2 linked regions of the Companilactobacillus allii genome follow. The main gene of each other region encodes a partner of the protein of the gene in region 2 in a complex. Links are inferred from orthologs where the notes say so. Each region holds a gene or a part of one and is shown on either strand. Other genes may lie near its edges. The genes, in order: tsaD and tsaE.

Region 1 (6,887 bases), 1.4 Mb from region 2 along the record:
AAAGAACGTATCTCTACTTTATCCGGTGGTGAAAGATCTCGTCTTGCCATGGCCAAAATGCTACTAGAACATCATGATATCTTGTTACTAGATGAACCAACAAACCATTTGGATATTGATACTGTTGAATGGCTTGAAGGTTATCTAAAAGGTTATCGTGGTGCACTAGTGATTATTTCGCATGATCAATATTTCTTGGATAAGGTAGTAACTGAAATTGTAGAGATCAATCATCATTCTTCAACACATTATTCAGGTAATTACACCTTCTATCTAAAAGAAAAGAAGAAGAATCAAGACGTTGAGTGGAAACACTACGAAGAACAACAAGCCGAAATCAAAAAGACTGAGGAATATATTCAAAAGAATATCGTGCGTGCGTCAACGACCAAAATGGCTCAAAGTCGTCGCAAGAAGCTAGAAAAAATGGACATAATGGATCGTCCTGACTCTGATCAAGGCTCTGTTCATTTCTCATTTCAGATTGATAAGGAAAGTGGTAACGATGTTTTATTGATCAAAGATGCTGCTATTGGTTATGATGCTGATCAAATCATGTCAGAACCAATTAACCTAGATGTTAAAAAAGGTGAACGTGTTGGTATTATTGGACCTAATGGTATCGGTAAATCCACCCTTTTGAAGTCTATCTTAGGACAGATTCCTATGATCAAAGGTGAGTTTCAATTTGGTGCTAATGTTCAAGTTGGATACTATGATCAGAACCTAACTAACTTGGATCCAAAAAAAGACGTGCTACACGAAATTTGGGATAGATATCCTAGACTAGATGAACAAGTCATAAGAAATGTCCTTGGATCTTTTCTTTTTAGTGGTGATGATGTATTAAAACCAGTTTCTGGATTATCTGGTGGCGAAAAAGCCAGATTGACCCTAACTAAATTGTCGATGGAACATGATAATTTCTTAGTAATGGACGAACCAACTAACCATTTGGATATTGATAGTAAGGAAGTTCTTGAAGATGCTCTGAAGGCATTTGAAGGCACCGTGTTGTTTGTTTCACATGATCGCTACCTACTTAACACACTCGCAGATAGAATCGTTGATATCGGACCTAGTGGCAGTACAGTCTATCTTGGGGATTATGATTACTACCTTGAAAAGACAAATGAAGCTAGCTCTGAAGATTTGGATGAATCTTTGGATACACATAATATGAGTGAGAAAAAAGTTGAATATCAAAAATCCAAAGAGCAACAAAAACAAGAACGTAAATTACAACGCCAAGTTGAAGAATTAGAAGACAAAATTGCAACACTAGACAAGGAAAATGCCGCCATTCAAGTTGAAATGACCAAAGATGAAAATTTAAGTTCATATACTAAATTAGGTGATCTTCAAAAGGAACTGGACGAAAATAAAGCTAAACAGAGTGAACTCGAAGATGAATGGACTGAAAAGTCTATGGAATTAGAAGACTTATAGTTATAATTGTTTTAATATCAGTATTTTGATATTCTTTAATTTACAAATAAAACAAGTTGAGAATAAATATGCAAAATAAACAAGAGAATTTTTTCATCCGCTTTTTCAAGGGTGTCATAATTGCACTTGGGTTTATTTTACCAGGTGTCTCAGGTGGTGTTTTAGCTGCTATCCTAGGCATCTATGAAAGATTGCTCCATTTTATGGCACATATCCGCCAAAACTTCAAAACTGACTTCATGTATTTTCTACCCGTTGGGATCGGTGGGATAGTTGGTATTGGCCTTCTTTCTAAGCCGTTGGAGTTTTTACTGCAGCATTACCAAGTCATCGTTTTGTGGGGATTCGCCGGTGCGATTATCGGTACTATACCTTCATTGGTGCGTGCTTCAACTTCCCGTAGCCGACGTGATATGGTAGACGTATTGTGGTTTTTCTTTATGTTAATATTTGGTGGATTATTCTTATTCTTCATGAGTAAGATATTTGGAACTATCCCAGCCAATTTTATTGGGTTTGTTATTGCTGGAATGTTGATTGCCTTGGGAGTTTTAGTTCCGGGACTAAGCCCTTCGAACCTTTTACTCATACTGGGACTTTATACACCGATGCTAACCGGATTCAAAAATTTTGATATAACCGGCGTGTTCCTACCGATTGCCCTTGGTGGAATCATTGCTATGGTGCTGTTCTCTAAAGGGATGGAATTTTTGATTGAACATCATCATTCACGTGTATATCACTTTATTTTGGGTATTGTTCTAGCTAGTACAATATTGATTTTGATTCCAAATCCTTACTCAACTGAAACCATTAGCTATTCTGGTATTACCCCACTAACAATTATCCTCAGCTTAATTGCATTCATTGCTGGAGTTGTACTGGGACTTTGGATGAGTAGCCTTGAAAATAAATATAAGTAATCAAAGGTGAATATTATGAACAAAACTTATAAGTACAGCGCCACTATCCAAGCTTCAAAAGTTGGTAAAGGTGGAGCATTTGTGGAATTTCCTTATGATATTCGTAAAGAGTTTGGTAAAGGACGCATTAAAGTTCACGCTACTTTTGATAACGTGGATTATTACGGTAGCGTTGTTAATATGGGTGTCACAAATCCTGATGGATCGATCTGCTATATTATTGGGATTCGTAAAGATATCCGACAGGCTATTGATAAGGATATTGGTGATAGCGTTGATGTTTGTATTGTTGAAAGATAATGAAAACCGCTATAATTTCCCACCTTTGGGGATTATAGCGGTCTTTTTATTATTTCTGATTAAAAAATTGCATTAAAAAAAGATAGTATTCTGAAATAATTTTTCAGTATACTATCTTTTAAATTTATAATTTTAAAAATCCAAACTAGGATCAGAATTCAAATCCAAATCAGCAAAATCACCCTTCTCATATTGAATCTGGGCAATGGCACCAATCATGGCCGCATTATCACCACAAAGTCGCAATGGTGGGAAAATCAACTCCATATCCAAGTTACGCTTTTCGATATCTTCTTTCAATCGCTTACGGAGTCCTTGATTGGCAGCAACGCCACCAGCAACTACAAGCTGATTTACCGGATGTTGTTTCAAAGCACGAAATGTCTTGTTACTCAAGATGTCTAGAACAGCACCTTGGAAACTAGCTGCTAAATCATCTTTGTTTAATTCCTCATGAATTTGATCAGCATGGTGAACTCGATTAATAAATGAACTCTTCAATCCACTAAAACTAAAGTCCAAATTATCTTCTTGAACCATAGCTCGTGGAAAATCAAATACATCATTACCGATTGCTGCCATCTGATCAACTTTTTTACCAGCCGGATAATTAATACCTAGAACACGACCAATTTTGTCATAAGCTTCACCAACTGCGTCATCCCTAGTATCACCCAATGTTTCAAACTCACCAGGAGCCTTAACCAAGACCAATTCTGTATGTCCACCAGAAACTAATAAGGCCATGAATGGGTACTTCAAATCGGAAACAAAATTTGCTGAATAAATATGTCCCGCCAAATGATTCACTTTTATCAATGGCAAATCATGAGCAAAAGCTACTGTTTTAGCAGCCATTATACCAATCAACAATGAGCCAACTAATCCTGGACCGTAAGTAACTGCAACAGCGTCCAAGTCCTCATAGCCAACATTTGCTTCATCCATTGCAAGTTTTATACAGCGTGTGATTTCTTCAACGTGGTGTCGACTTGCTACTTCTGGTACCACACCACCGAATCGTTGATGACTCTTTATTTGTGTGGCAATTATATTCGATAATATTTCCTTACCATTTTTAATAACTGCAACACTAGTTTCGTCACAACTACTCTCAAACGACATGATCAATGTATCTTTTTTCAAAATTTTCTCCACCTATAGATCCACCACCATCTCTAATGCGTCATGATGATTTCTAAAATAATACTTTTCATGAATAGTTCTTGTTTTAAACCCAAATGCTCTATACAAACTAATTGCCGACTCATTCTCAATATCTGCTTCAAGTGAGAGACTTGAGAAACCACGTTTGCGACAATAATCAAAAATCTGATTAATAAAAAGATGTCCTATCCCCAAATGCTGTAACTTCGGAACAACAGCAATATTGGTTATATGGGCTTCTTTTTTATCTTTTAAAGACACGCCAATAAACGCTACACAAGTGGGTTCTTCTATTAATGACAAATACAAAGCATTTTTGTTTCTCAATTCCATACTAACGATATCCAAAGGCCACGGAACTGGCTTAGAGTATACCTGTTCTTGAATATCCATGAATTCCTTGGTATCTTTCATTTCAGATTTGCGCAAGGTGAAATGTCTACCATCAATACTAACCGACTGTTTTTCAAAAGAGAAATTTTCTACATGTCCTGTTGGCCAAATAGTCTGTTTAAACTTCCTCAACATAGGAAACATTCCCATCATCTTTATTACCTTTTTCATACCAATCATGTTCTGCCTGAGTAAGTCTTAGATATGTCGGAATAAAATTATCGATATCCTTAACTGGCTCAGTGTGTTCGGCCAATTTAGCGAGTTTAGTTGCATCAGGCAAGCTATCTTCACTAGTTATAATTTTTGCATGCGAATGTTCTCGAATAAGATCGGTTAAGTTTTGAGTGGCATTAATAAATTCTAGTTTATCCTCATCGTACTTTTGAAGAAGATCCAACAGTTTATCCATTGATGTATGATGATCTTCAACAATATTAACAATTTTACCTTGTTTCTTTTGGTAGACTCCAGCAAATGCATTGTCATTTCTGGCATCCATCAAAGGTACAATAAACATCCCTTCGTCCCCATTGGCAGCGAGAAGTTCAAGGCTAGATATACCGACCAAGGGTTTATTCAAAGTGAATGCTAATGTTTTAGCAACTGTAACAGCTATACGAACTCCAGTATAAGAACCTGGACCATCGGCCACAGCAATCATATCAATATCATCAACTGATAAGTTAGATTCTTTCAAAGATTTCTGAATATCTGGCAACAAAGTAATACTGTGTGTCTTCTTTTCAGTAGATTCTATATGTGCCAAAGTTTTACCATCTTCTACTAGGGCAACGCTTAACGGCTTATTTGATGTATCGAAAGCTAAAATTTTCATATAATCCCCTCAATCTTAATAGGAACATTTTACCACATAATATATTTTGTAGAGAATTAAGGAAACTATCATTAATTCAAGAAAATAAAAAATCGGCCATTAGCGACCGATTCTGTTAAATCTAGTATTACTTATCCATTTAAGGATAATGTATAACAATCCAGTTTGATATACCAAACTGAATGCTTCTTTGACAAGTCTAGGAATCAACAATGTCATATATGGTAAGTTAGTTATCATTTGAATCCACAAAGTATTCAACAAGGTATTAACAACTACTGTTATCAATACTATCGTTAGCAATACTCTCCAGATAGTAACCTTGTGGTTATATAGCATAAACCCATAAATAAGTCCTGCTACTAACGCTGAAAATGTGAAACCCCAGAAAAATCCGGTCGATGCAGGCATCACAACGTTACTAATAATATCGGCAATTACATTAGCAATTGCTGCTTTATAAGGTCCGAAGTAATATCCCATTAGTCCTATCGCAATGAAGCTAAACCCAACTTTCAAGGTATTACTACCTATCGACATTTTGCTCAACACCATCTGCATTGCAATTAATAACGCCATCCATGTAAGTTCATGGACACTAATACGACTTTTCGTATTCATTATAGACATCTCCTCGTAGGAGCTGCCACAGCATATAACTAGAGGCTAACGAATTAACTAACTATATAAAGTGACGAATGCGGAAACAAAATCGCAAGCAATAGCTTTTCGTCCGGTGTTCACATTCCGTTCCACCAGCACTTTACGCTTTGAATCCTACCCCAAAAATATTTTACTTGAACATATTACCACATGTATACATGTTTCACCTATAGATTTATCTTATAACATTTCTTATACATAAGTTATATCTAATATAATATTTTACCATTATTATTTTTCTTCCCAAGTAATCTGTGCAACTGCATTTAACTCGCCATTACTCTTTATCCAATGAGTTGTAACAAGATTATCTTTGTCTATAGATGCATAGATCTCAGGTTCACTTTCAATATTCAATTCCTTATCATACTTGATGTCCATACTCTTAGCACGATGTCTCTCAACAAAGTCTATTCCTAGAGAGTCGACCATCCAATCAAAGTAATAAGAATTATTCACATGACGATTAACATCAATATTGTAATATCCGATATGCTGAGATTTTTTAATTTCAAATTTCTTAGGCTCACGTAATCTAGCAAAGCGTTTGATTTTCGTTATCTCTTCTGCCCCAAAGAAATCAGTCAATTGTTCCGATGCACTAACCATTTTACGTTTATTAATATCGATAATAACAAACGCACTAGTTAGATCGACCATTCGATTACCGTCCAAGTCATCTATCCAAAAGTCACGATAAAAGAAGTACTTATTGTAGCTAGTTGCACGAGTACTTACCTTCAATTTTTGACCCAAAGTAGGCATTTTCTTAATATCCATGTGATATTGTACAACAACCCATCCTAATCCTCTTTGTACCATCTCTGAGCTGTCAGAATCGGACTCATGGAGTTGTTTTTCTGATATTAGTAACATTGCATCTACAAGTGCCGAAAGACGCATGTCACCAGTTAAATTAGCGAAATAAAAAGGGAATTCTATTTCCTGTGAATAAATTTGTTCTGCCATTTTATTCTTCCTTTCCAATTCCGTGATATAAGTTATAAACAATTTGCTTACGCAAATCATTTTGGCTGGCTACTTCTTTAATAGCTCTATTTGGTTTCTCTCCAGATTGTATCAAGAGGTCGATTGAATTGATGATTTCAGAATCTGACATATCTTCAATTTCTTCGATTATTTTACCAGATAAT
Region 2 (7,003 bases):
ATAAATCCCGCGTGTTTCATAGAAACCTGAGCGCCACCGATAATATGTCCTTGTAATCCAGCTTTAATAATAAGAGGCCCAGTAAAATGTCCTGTGGGGCGTTTAAACACACTACCGCAACTAGGATACTCTAATGGTTGTTTTGAACGTCTAAGCTCATTTAAACGGTCCATTTCGGCTTGGATTTTCTCCTTGTCGCCACTTTCCAAGAGGAATGTAGCACTTATAACAATCCCATCATTATTCTGGACTAAACTATGGCGATATGAGAATTCCATATCGTCATGATTCAAAGTCACAATATTACCATTTGGTAATAAAACTTCGGCAGAATCAAACACATCTTTAATTTCACCACCATAAGCTCCAGCGTTCATGAAGACAGCACCGCCAACACTACCTGGTATTCCAGCCGCAAATTCAATTCCCGTCAAAGAAGCTTTTTGAGCAGCAATAGTTGTATCTATTATTGTTGCACCAGCTTCGGCGGTAACTTTGTCGCCATGCACTTCAATTTTCTTGAAGTTTGGTAATATAATTACTATTCCACGGATTCCTCCGTCTTTAATAATCAAATTACTTGCATTACCAATGATAGTAATGTCAATATCATCTTCACGAGCAGTATTTACAATCTCAACGAGTTCAACACGAGTTTTAGGGAAAGCTAAAACATCCGCATTTCCACCCGTCTTAGTAAATGTGTATTTACTTAATGGCTCATCAACTTTAAATTCAATATTAGGTAACTTCTCAACAGGAAATTTCAAGATTTCATCATCCTTAATCTATGTAAGCTAATTATAATTTTATCACATACATCGTTTTATAACGAATAGTCAAGTTTCAAAATCATGATATAATCAGACTTGAGGTGATTTTAATGAAACTTATATCATGGAACGTTAATGGATTACGTGCCGTTGTTAAAAAAGATTTTCAAGGTATTGTTGATAATTTGGATGCCGACATAATCTCAGTTCAGGAAACTAAACTACACCAGGACCAAATAGACTTGGAGCTTCCTGGATATCACCAATACTTCTACGATGCACAAAAAAAGGGATATTCTGGGACAGCTGTATTTACCAAAGAAGAACCTATCAAAGTATCCCACGGACTCGGTGTTGAAGAGTTGGACACTGAAGGACGTACACTAACTTTAGAATTTCCTAAATTTTATTTAATCGACAGCTATACACCAAATTCTCAACAAAAATTAAAACGGCTTGATTTTAGAATGGAATACGACGATGCACTTCGAGACTATATGAAACGTCTATCAGAAAATAAACCTGTCATTCTTTGTGGTGATTTAAATGTTGCTCATGAAGAAATTGACATTAAAAATGATAAAACTAATCATAAGAATCCAGGATTCTCTGATGAGGAGCGTAACAAGTTCTCTGAATTATTAAATAGTGGATTTATTGATACATTCCGTTATTTGCATCCAGATGAAGTTAAATATTCATGGTGGAGTTATCGTTTTAATGCTCGTGCCAATAATGCTGGATGGAGAATTGATTACTTTGTTATTTCTGATAACGGTAAAGACTTAATCGACAGTGCCGATATTTTAAATGACGTCTACGGATCCGACCACTGTCCCATTGAATTGAATATCAATCTTTAATACTCACAAGGAGAACAATTATGAATTTTGTTTCAATAGACTTTGAAACTGCCAATGGACATCGGACTAGTGCCTGCTCATTAGCCTTGGTATTAGTTAGAGATAGCCAAATTGTCGACAGTTTCTACACACTAATCAATCCACAAGAATACTTCAGTCCAAGAAATATTCAAATTAATCATATAAGGCCTGACGATGTTCAAGATGCACCAACATTTGACAAAGTTTGGCCACATATTCAAGCACTCTTTGATACTTCTCATTTAGTAGCTGCACATAATGCCAGTTTTGATAATTCTGTTTTGAAGAATACCTTAACAAACTACGGGATTTTTGCCCCAAAGTATTTAACAATCGATACTGTTAAAACAAGTCGCAAATTTTATCCACAATTACCAAACCACAAATTGGATACCGTATCTGCTAACTTGAATATTGATCTAGAAAATCACCATAATGCATTAGCCGATAGTATTGCCTGTGCAAAAATACTACTAAAAACTGAACAAGATTTTGGTACAGAACAAATAAAAAAGATGGTTAAGCTAACTAGCTAGACCATCTTTTCCATAATCAAAGTTTCATGCTTCTCTGACTCTGTTGTGAATCCATATTTATGATAAATATGGATCGCTACAGGGTTATTTTTATATACTTCTAAAAACACTTTTTTAAGACTTGATTCCTTTGCCCAGTTCAGGGCATCTTCTATTAAATATGAGCCAATACCATTTCCCCAGAAATCTTTATCAACAACAACACCTAACTCAGCAATCTCTTTGTCAGAGTTCTCCAATCGACAAAATCCGATTATTTCATCATCAAATATCGCAACTACAAGTTCATTATCATCAGAATTATAAATTATATCCAAGGAATTTTTTTCTTGGTCAATTGTTACTTCATCTAGTGAATCATGTTTAATAAAGTCACTTTGCTTACTTGCAAGTTTCAAAAATTCTAACAATTTTTCTGCATCATCTGGAATCGCTTCTCGCAAAATCAGTTGTTCACTCATTTATTGACCCCTGTTAGAAATTCTCCAAAGTCTCTTTGTTGATAATTACCGTGTAGTTTCAACACAATTTGGCGATCATCATCATTTTGCAATCGCTTTATATTAATTGATATATGATCATCTGGGATTTCATCCTTAATAAACTGTGGCCATTCGACAATGGTTATTCCTTTACCATTAAAATACTCATCAAATCCCAAATCCTCATCAGGACTGCTCTCTAAACGATAGGCATCCATGTGATAAAGCGGTATTCTGCCATCTTGGTATTCACGAATTAGAGTGAAAGTTGGACTTTTAACATTCTTCTTAATTCCTAATCCTTGAGCTAGACCTCTGGTAAAAGTTGTTTTACCAACGCCAAGATCTCCATTCATCAAAATAACATCCCCAGCTACCAAAGCCTTAGAGAATCTTTTCCCCAAAGCTTCAGTCTCTTCATAAGAATGTGTCTGTACTTGATATTCAGTCATATTATTCCTCATTAATAAATTACGTTAAATATTATAGTGATAGTGCTGCAGTTAAAATCGATGTCTTATAAACATCCTCTTCATTACATCCACGTGAAAGATCAGAAATAGGCTTATTCAAACCTTGTAAAATAGGTCCAATAGCTTCGAATCCACCAAATCTTTGAGCGATCTTATAGCCAATATTACCTGATTGAAGATCTGGAAATACAAATACATTGGCATTACCAGCAACCTTAGAATCTGGAGCCTTTTGAGCACCGACACTAGGTACAAATGCAGCGTCAAATTGTAATTCTCCATCCACTGGAAGACTTGGATCAAGCTCTTTAGCTAATTTAGTGGCCTCAACTACCTTATCGACCATTTCTCCTTTAGCACTACCCTTTGTAGAGAAACTAAGCATAGCAACTTTTGGATCAATATCAAAGAGTTTTGCACTTTTAGCTGTTTGTACCGCTATTTCAGCCAATCCATTTGCATCGGGATCAATATTAATAGCACAATCAGCAAACATATAACGTTGGTCACCCTTTTGCAAAATAAATGAACCACTTACACTCTTATTACCTGGAGCTGTTTTAACAATTTGAAGTGCTGGACGAACAGTGTCACCAGTTGAATGTACTGCACCAGAAACCATACCGTCAGCTTTATCCATATAAACAAGCATAGTACCAAAATAATTGTTATTTTTTAACATAGTCAAAGCTTGTTCTTTAGTATTTTTTCCTTTACGACGTTCAACGAATGAATCTACCATTTCATCAAATTCTGAATAAGTTTCTGGATCAATAATTTGAAGACCATCAATATTCCATGAATTATCACTAGCAACTTTAGAAATATCATCTTTATTTCCTAGTAGAATTGGTTTAAGAATATTCTCTTTTTGAAGACGAATCGCAGCACCAAGAATTCTTGGTTCATTACCTTCTGGTAGTACTATCGTTAGATTCTTACCATCAATTTTGTTCTTAAGACTATCAAATAAATCCATTATTTCTCCTCCATTTCATCGACAACTTCAGGTAATTGCCAATTGATTACCCTTTCATTATAAGATAAAAGCGCTTTATTTGTGCGAGAAAATGGTTTTGATCCAAAAAAACCACGATATGCGGACAATGGACTGGGGTGCGGCGATGATATTATTGTATTTTTAGTTTGATCTATCAGAGGGATTTTCCCCTTAGCAGCTCCTCCCCACAAAATAAATACGACCTTACCACGTTTCGACAATGCCTTAATTGCATAATCGGTCAACTCTTCCCATCCCTTACCTTTATGAGAATATGCTTGGCCTCTTCTAACCGTCAAAACAGAATTCAATAGCAATACACCTTGATTTGCCCACGACTTCAAATAGCCATGGTTTACCGGCTTACAACCAACATCATCTTGTAATTCTTTATAAATATTAACCAATGACGGCGGTATTCTTACACCTGGTGCCACTGCAAAACTACACCCAATAGCCTGATTAGGTTCATGATATGGGTCTTGGCCTAAAATAACTACTTTAGTATCCGAAAAAGAAGTCCAAATAAACGCTTGAAAAATTTTGTACATATTTGGATAGATTTGTTTTGTACTATATTCTTCCTTTAAAAAATTATGTAATTCATGATAATAGGGCTTATTGAACTCTGGTTCTAATATATCTTCCCAATCATTTTTGATTAATGTTTTCAAATTTACACCTACTGTCTTTGTTATTAAAATATGGTAACATTCACTTATAGAATAACGCATTCGGAGGAATTTTATGATTAAATTAATTGCATCAGATATGGACGGAACTTTGTTAAACGATAAAATGAAAGTATCCGAACGTAATATTCAAGCGATAAAAGATGCCCAAGCAAACGGAATTGAATTCCTAATTGCTACTGGGCGTGGTCTAAGTGAGGCTAGACCATTTCTAGATGGACGCGTAAATACTGGATATATCACATTAAATGGTGCAGAGGTTTTTGATGAGGAACAAAACCTTGCATCCAGCAATCCAATTTCTAGAGAATCTGAACATAAGTTAGTGGATCTACTACATAAGTACAATGTATATTTTGAAGTTGTTACTGACAAGGGGATCTTTTCTGACAATAAAGAACTTCGTGTATCTAGTTTAGCTCAATTATTAGTAAGTTTGAATCCAGGAACAACTTATGAACAAGCTTACAATGATACGTTGGAGCGAATCAAAATGACCCCAATGAAATTTGTTGATAATTATGATCACATATTCAGTGATGAATCCTACCATATTATGAAGTTGTTAGCTTTTGATTCTAAAAATGATCGTGAAGTAAAATTACATCCTTTAACTAACGAAATAAATCAATCAATCAAAAACGTTGTTGTTACTTCATCATCACCTAATAATATCGAAGTAAACAGTGTCGATGCACAAAAAGGGATTGCTTTGATGAAGTATGCTAAATTAAGAGGTATCAAACAAAGTGAAATTATGGCGATTGGTGATAATCTAAATGATGAATCAATGATAAGAGAAGCTGGTATTGGAGTTGCCATGGACAATGCCGTATCAGCAATCAAAGAAATAGCTGATGAATTTACTGATAATAATGTTAACGATGGTGTTGCTCAAATTATTCAAAAGGTTATTAAACAAAACGAAACAGCAGGTCAAATGGGATGAAATTCTACATACGTAAAGCAGATTTAATGGTGGGAAATATTCTTGTAGTAACAAATCAGAATAAAGAAACTATTTTTATCGCTTCACGTGATAAGGACAACCCATTATTAATTCAGCTATATAATCGCCTTAATACCAAGATCGGTGAAATCAAAATCAAAAATAATTTCCTAAAAATTTATTCAATAGAAATAAATGAAGAGGAAAAAGCCACTATCAATGCCGTGCCAGTTATCGAAATGAAGTACGTTTTCCTTTCCAAAATAAATTGGAATATTATTGGAAATTTGATAACTTCTGACTATCATGCCTTACAAAGTGGAAAAGAAGTTATGAAAGTACAACCAACTGTCATGAACCAAGGACAACCTGGACTTGAGATCAATGTAAACGACATGGACAATGGACCAATTGGAATTCTCATCGCAATATTCTTAGATAAGTACGTTAGAATCCCAAGTATGAAACATGAACCTGAACTTAACATTGGCTTGAAATCTAAATTATCTTATTTCAACTTTAAAAATAGAGATTGTAAAAAGACTGACAGGTTCTAAGTGAAAAATATGGAGTTGTTTTTCTACTCAAACTTGCAGTGAAAATGCGTGCCAAAACACAATTTTCTCAATATAAGCCTAAAAGACCAGTATTTACGCATGTAAATACTGGTCTTTTAGGCTTATAAACGAAAACTGAACGTGTTTTGTCACGCTCTAATATTTTTTATTTAAACATAATTTTACAAATCTAATTGCATATGATCATACAAATGATCACCAATATATAATTGACCAACTTTTTTAAATCCTAATTTATCATATAGATGTTTAGCTGGTTCATTTTTAACGTCAACGTTCAAACTCATAGTCTTCTCACCACGACCACGTACGATAGTAATGAGTTCTTCAAGTGACTTAGTACCAACACCTTTACCCTGCATATCTTCTGCAACGGCAAAGGAATCCAGATACCATTCGCCTGGCCAAGCTTCTTTATCAGTAAAAATACTTTGTTTAATACCATACTTGTGCAAAATTTTCATTAGTGGATCATCAATGCTATCTTCTTGTTCCTCAGGATATCCGACAGCAATCGTCGCCACTTTACCGTTGATCTCATCGACTAAAATATGATCTAGTCCATAACGATACTGTGGTAACTCGAATCCTTCACGTATAACCTGTGCCATTTTGTCATTACCGATCTCTTTAAAA

Evidence for each region.
Region 1: the proteins of tsaE (region 2) and tsaD are in contact, whole or in part, in a crystal structure (PDB 6N9A), measured with the Thermotoga maritima proteins. The link is inferred for Companilactobacillus allii from one-to-one orthologs. Residues at the interface, in WP_004082108.1 of Thermotoga maritima: Leu37, Gly38, Lys46, Lys57, Val59, Lys60, Ser61, Thr63, Phe64, Thr65, Leu66, Met67, Val69, Pro71, Tyr82, Arg83, Leu84, Asp86, Asp88, Phe89, Asp93, Ile128, Asp130, Glu131, Arg134; in WP_004082750.1 of Thermotoga maritima: Cys10, Asp11, Arg49, His50, Leu82, Gly84, Gly135, Gly136, Glu154, Thr155, Leu156, Asp157, Asp158, Ser159, Glu162, Asp165, Lys166, Arg169, Leu170, Tyr175, Lys213, Thr214, Leu217, Tyr218, Gln221, Arg222, Asn324.

What each region holds. Positions count from the first base shown.
Region 1 is NZ_CP019323.1:53,624-60,510, forward strand. The notes cover bases 1,802-4,579. They hold tsaD (tRNA (adenosine(37)-N6)-threonylcarbamoyltransferase complex transferase subunit TsaD), read right to left. Parts: upstream 3,798-4,579; coding sequence 2,805-3,797; downstream 1,802-2,804. Other genes in these bases: BTM29_RS00265 (DUF368 domain-containing protein), read left to right, coding at 1,802-2,372; BTM29_RS00270 (DUF1905 domain-containing protein), read left to right, coding at 2,388-2,672; rimI (ribosomal protein S18-alanine N-acetyltransferase), read right to left, coding at 3,831-4,367; tsaB (tRNA (adenosine(37)-N6)-threonylcarbamoyltransferase complex dimerization subunit type 1 TsaB), read right to left, coding at 4,351-4,579. In the rest of the region: BTM29_RS00260 (ABC-F family ATP-binding cassette domain-containing protein), read left to right, coding at 1-1,449; more of BTM29_RS00265, read left to right, coding at 1,518-1,801; more of tsaB, read right to left, coding at 4,580-5,070; BTM29_RS00290 (folate family ECF transporter S component), read right to left, coding at 5,170-5,691; BTM29_RS00295 (acyl-[acyl-carrier-protein] thioesterase), read right to left, coding at 5,965-6,702; rsmI (16S rRNA (cytidine(1402)-2'-O)-methyltransferase), read right to left, coding at 6,704-6,887.
Region 2 is NZ_CP019323.1:1,497,346-1,504,348, reverse strand. The notes cover bases 1,390-4,283. They hold tsaE (tRNA (adenosine(37)-N6)-threonylcarbamoyltransferase complex ATPase subunit type 1 TsaE), read right to left. Parts: upstream 3,128-4,283; coding sequence 2,651-3,127; downstream 1,390-2,650. Other genes in these bases: BTM29_RS07255 (uracil-DNA glycosylase), read right to left, coding at 4,127-4,283; pta (phosphate acetyltransferase), read right to left, coding at 3,159-4,127; BTM29_RS07270 (GNAT family N-acetyltransferase), read right to left, coding at 2,190-2,654; BTM29_RS07275 (3'-5' exonuclease), read left to right, coding at 1,657-2,193; BTM29_RS07280 (exodeoxyribonuclease III), read left to right, coding at 1,390-1,636. Also shown: murB (UDP-N-acetylmuramate dehydrogenase), read right to left, coding at 1-770; more of BTM29_RS07280, read left to right, coding at 884-1,389; more of BTM29_RS07255, read right to left, coding at 4,284-4,822; BTM29_RS07250 (Cof-type HAD-IIB family hydrolase), read left to right, coding at 4,896-5,789; BTM29_RS07245 (hypothetical protein), read left to right, coding at 5,786-6,346; BTM29_RS07240 (GNAT family N-acetyltransferase), read right to left, coding at 6,529-7,003. UniProt on the Escherichia coli protein: Required for the formation of a threonylcarbamoyl group on adenosine at position 37 (t(6)A37) in tRNAs that read codons beginning with adenine.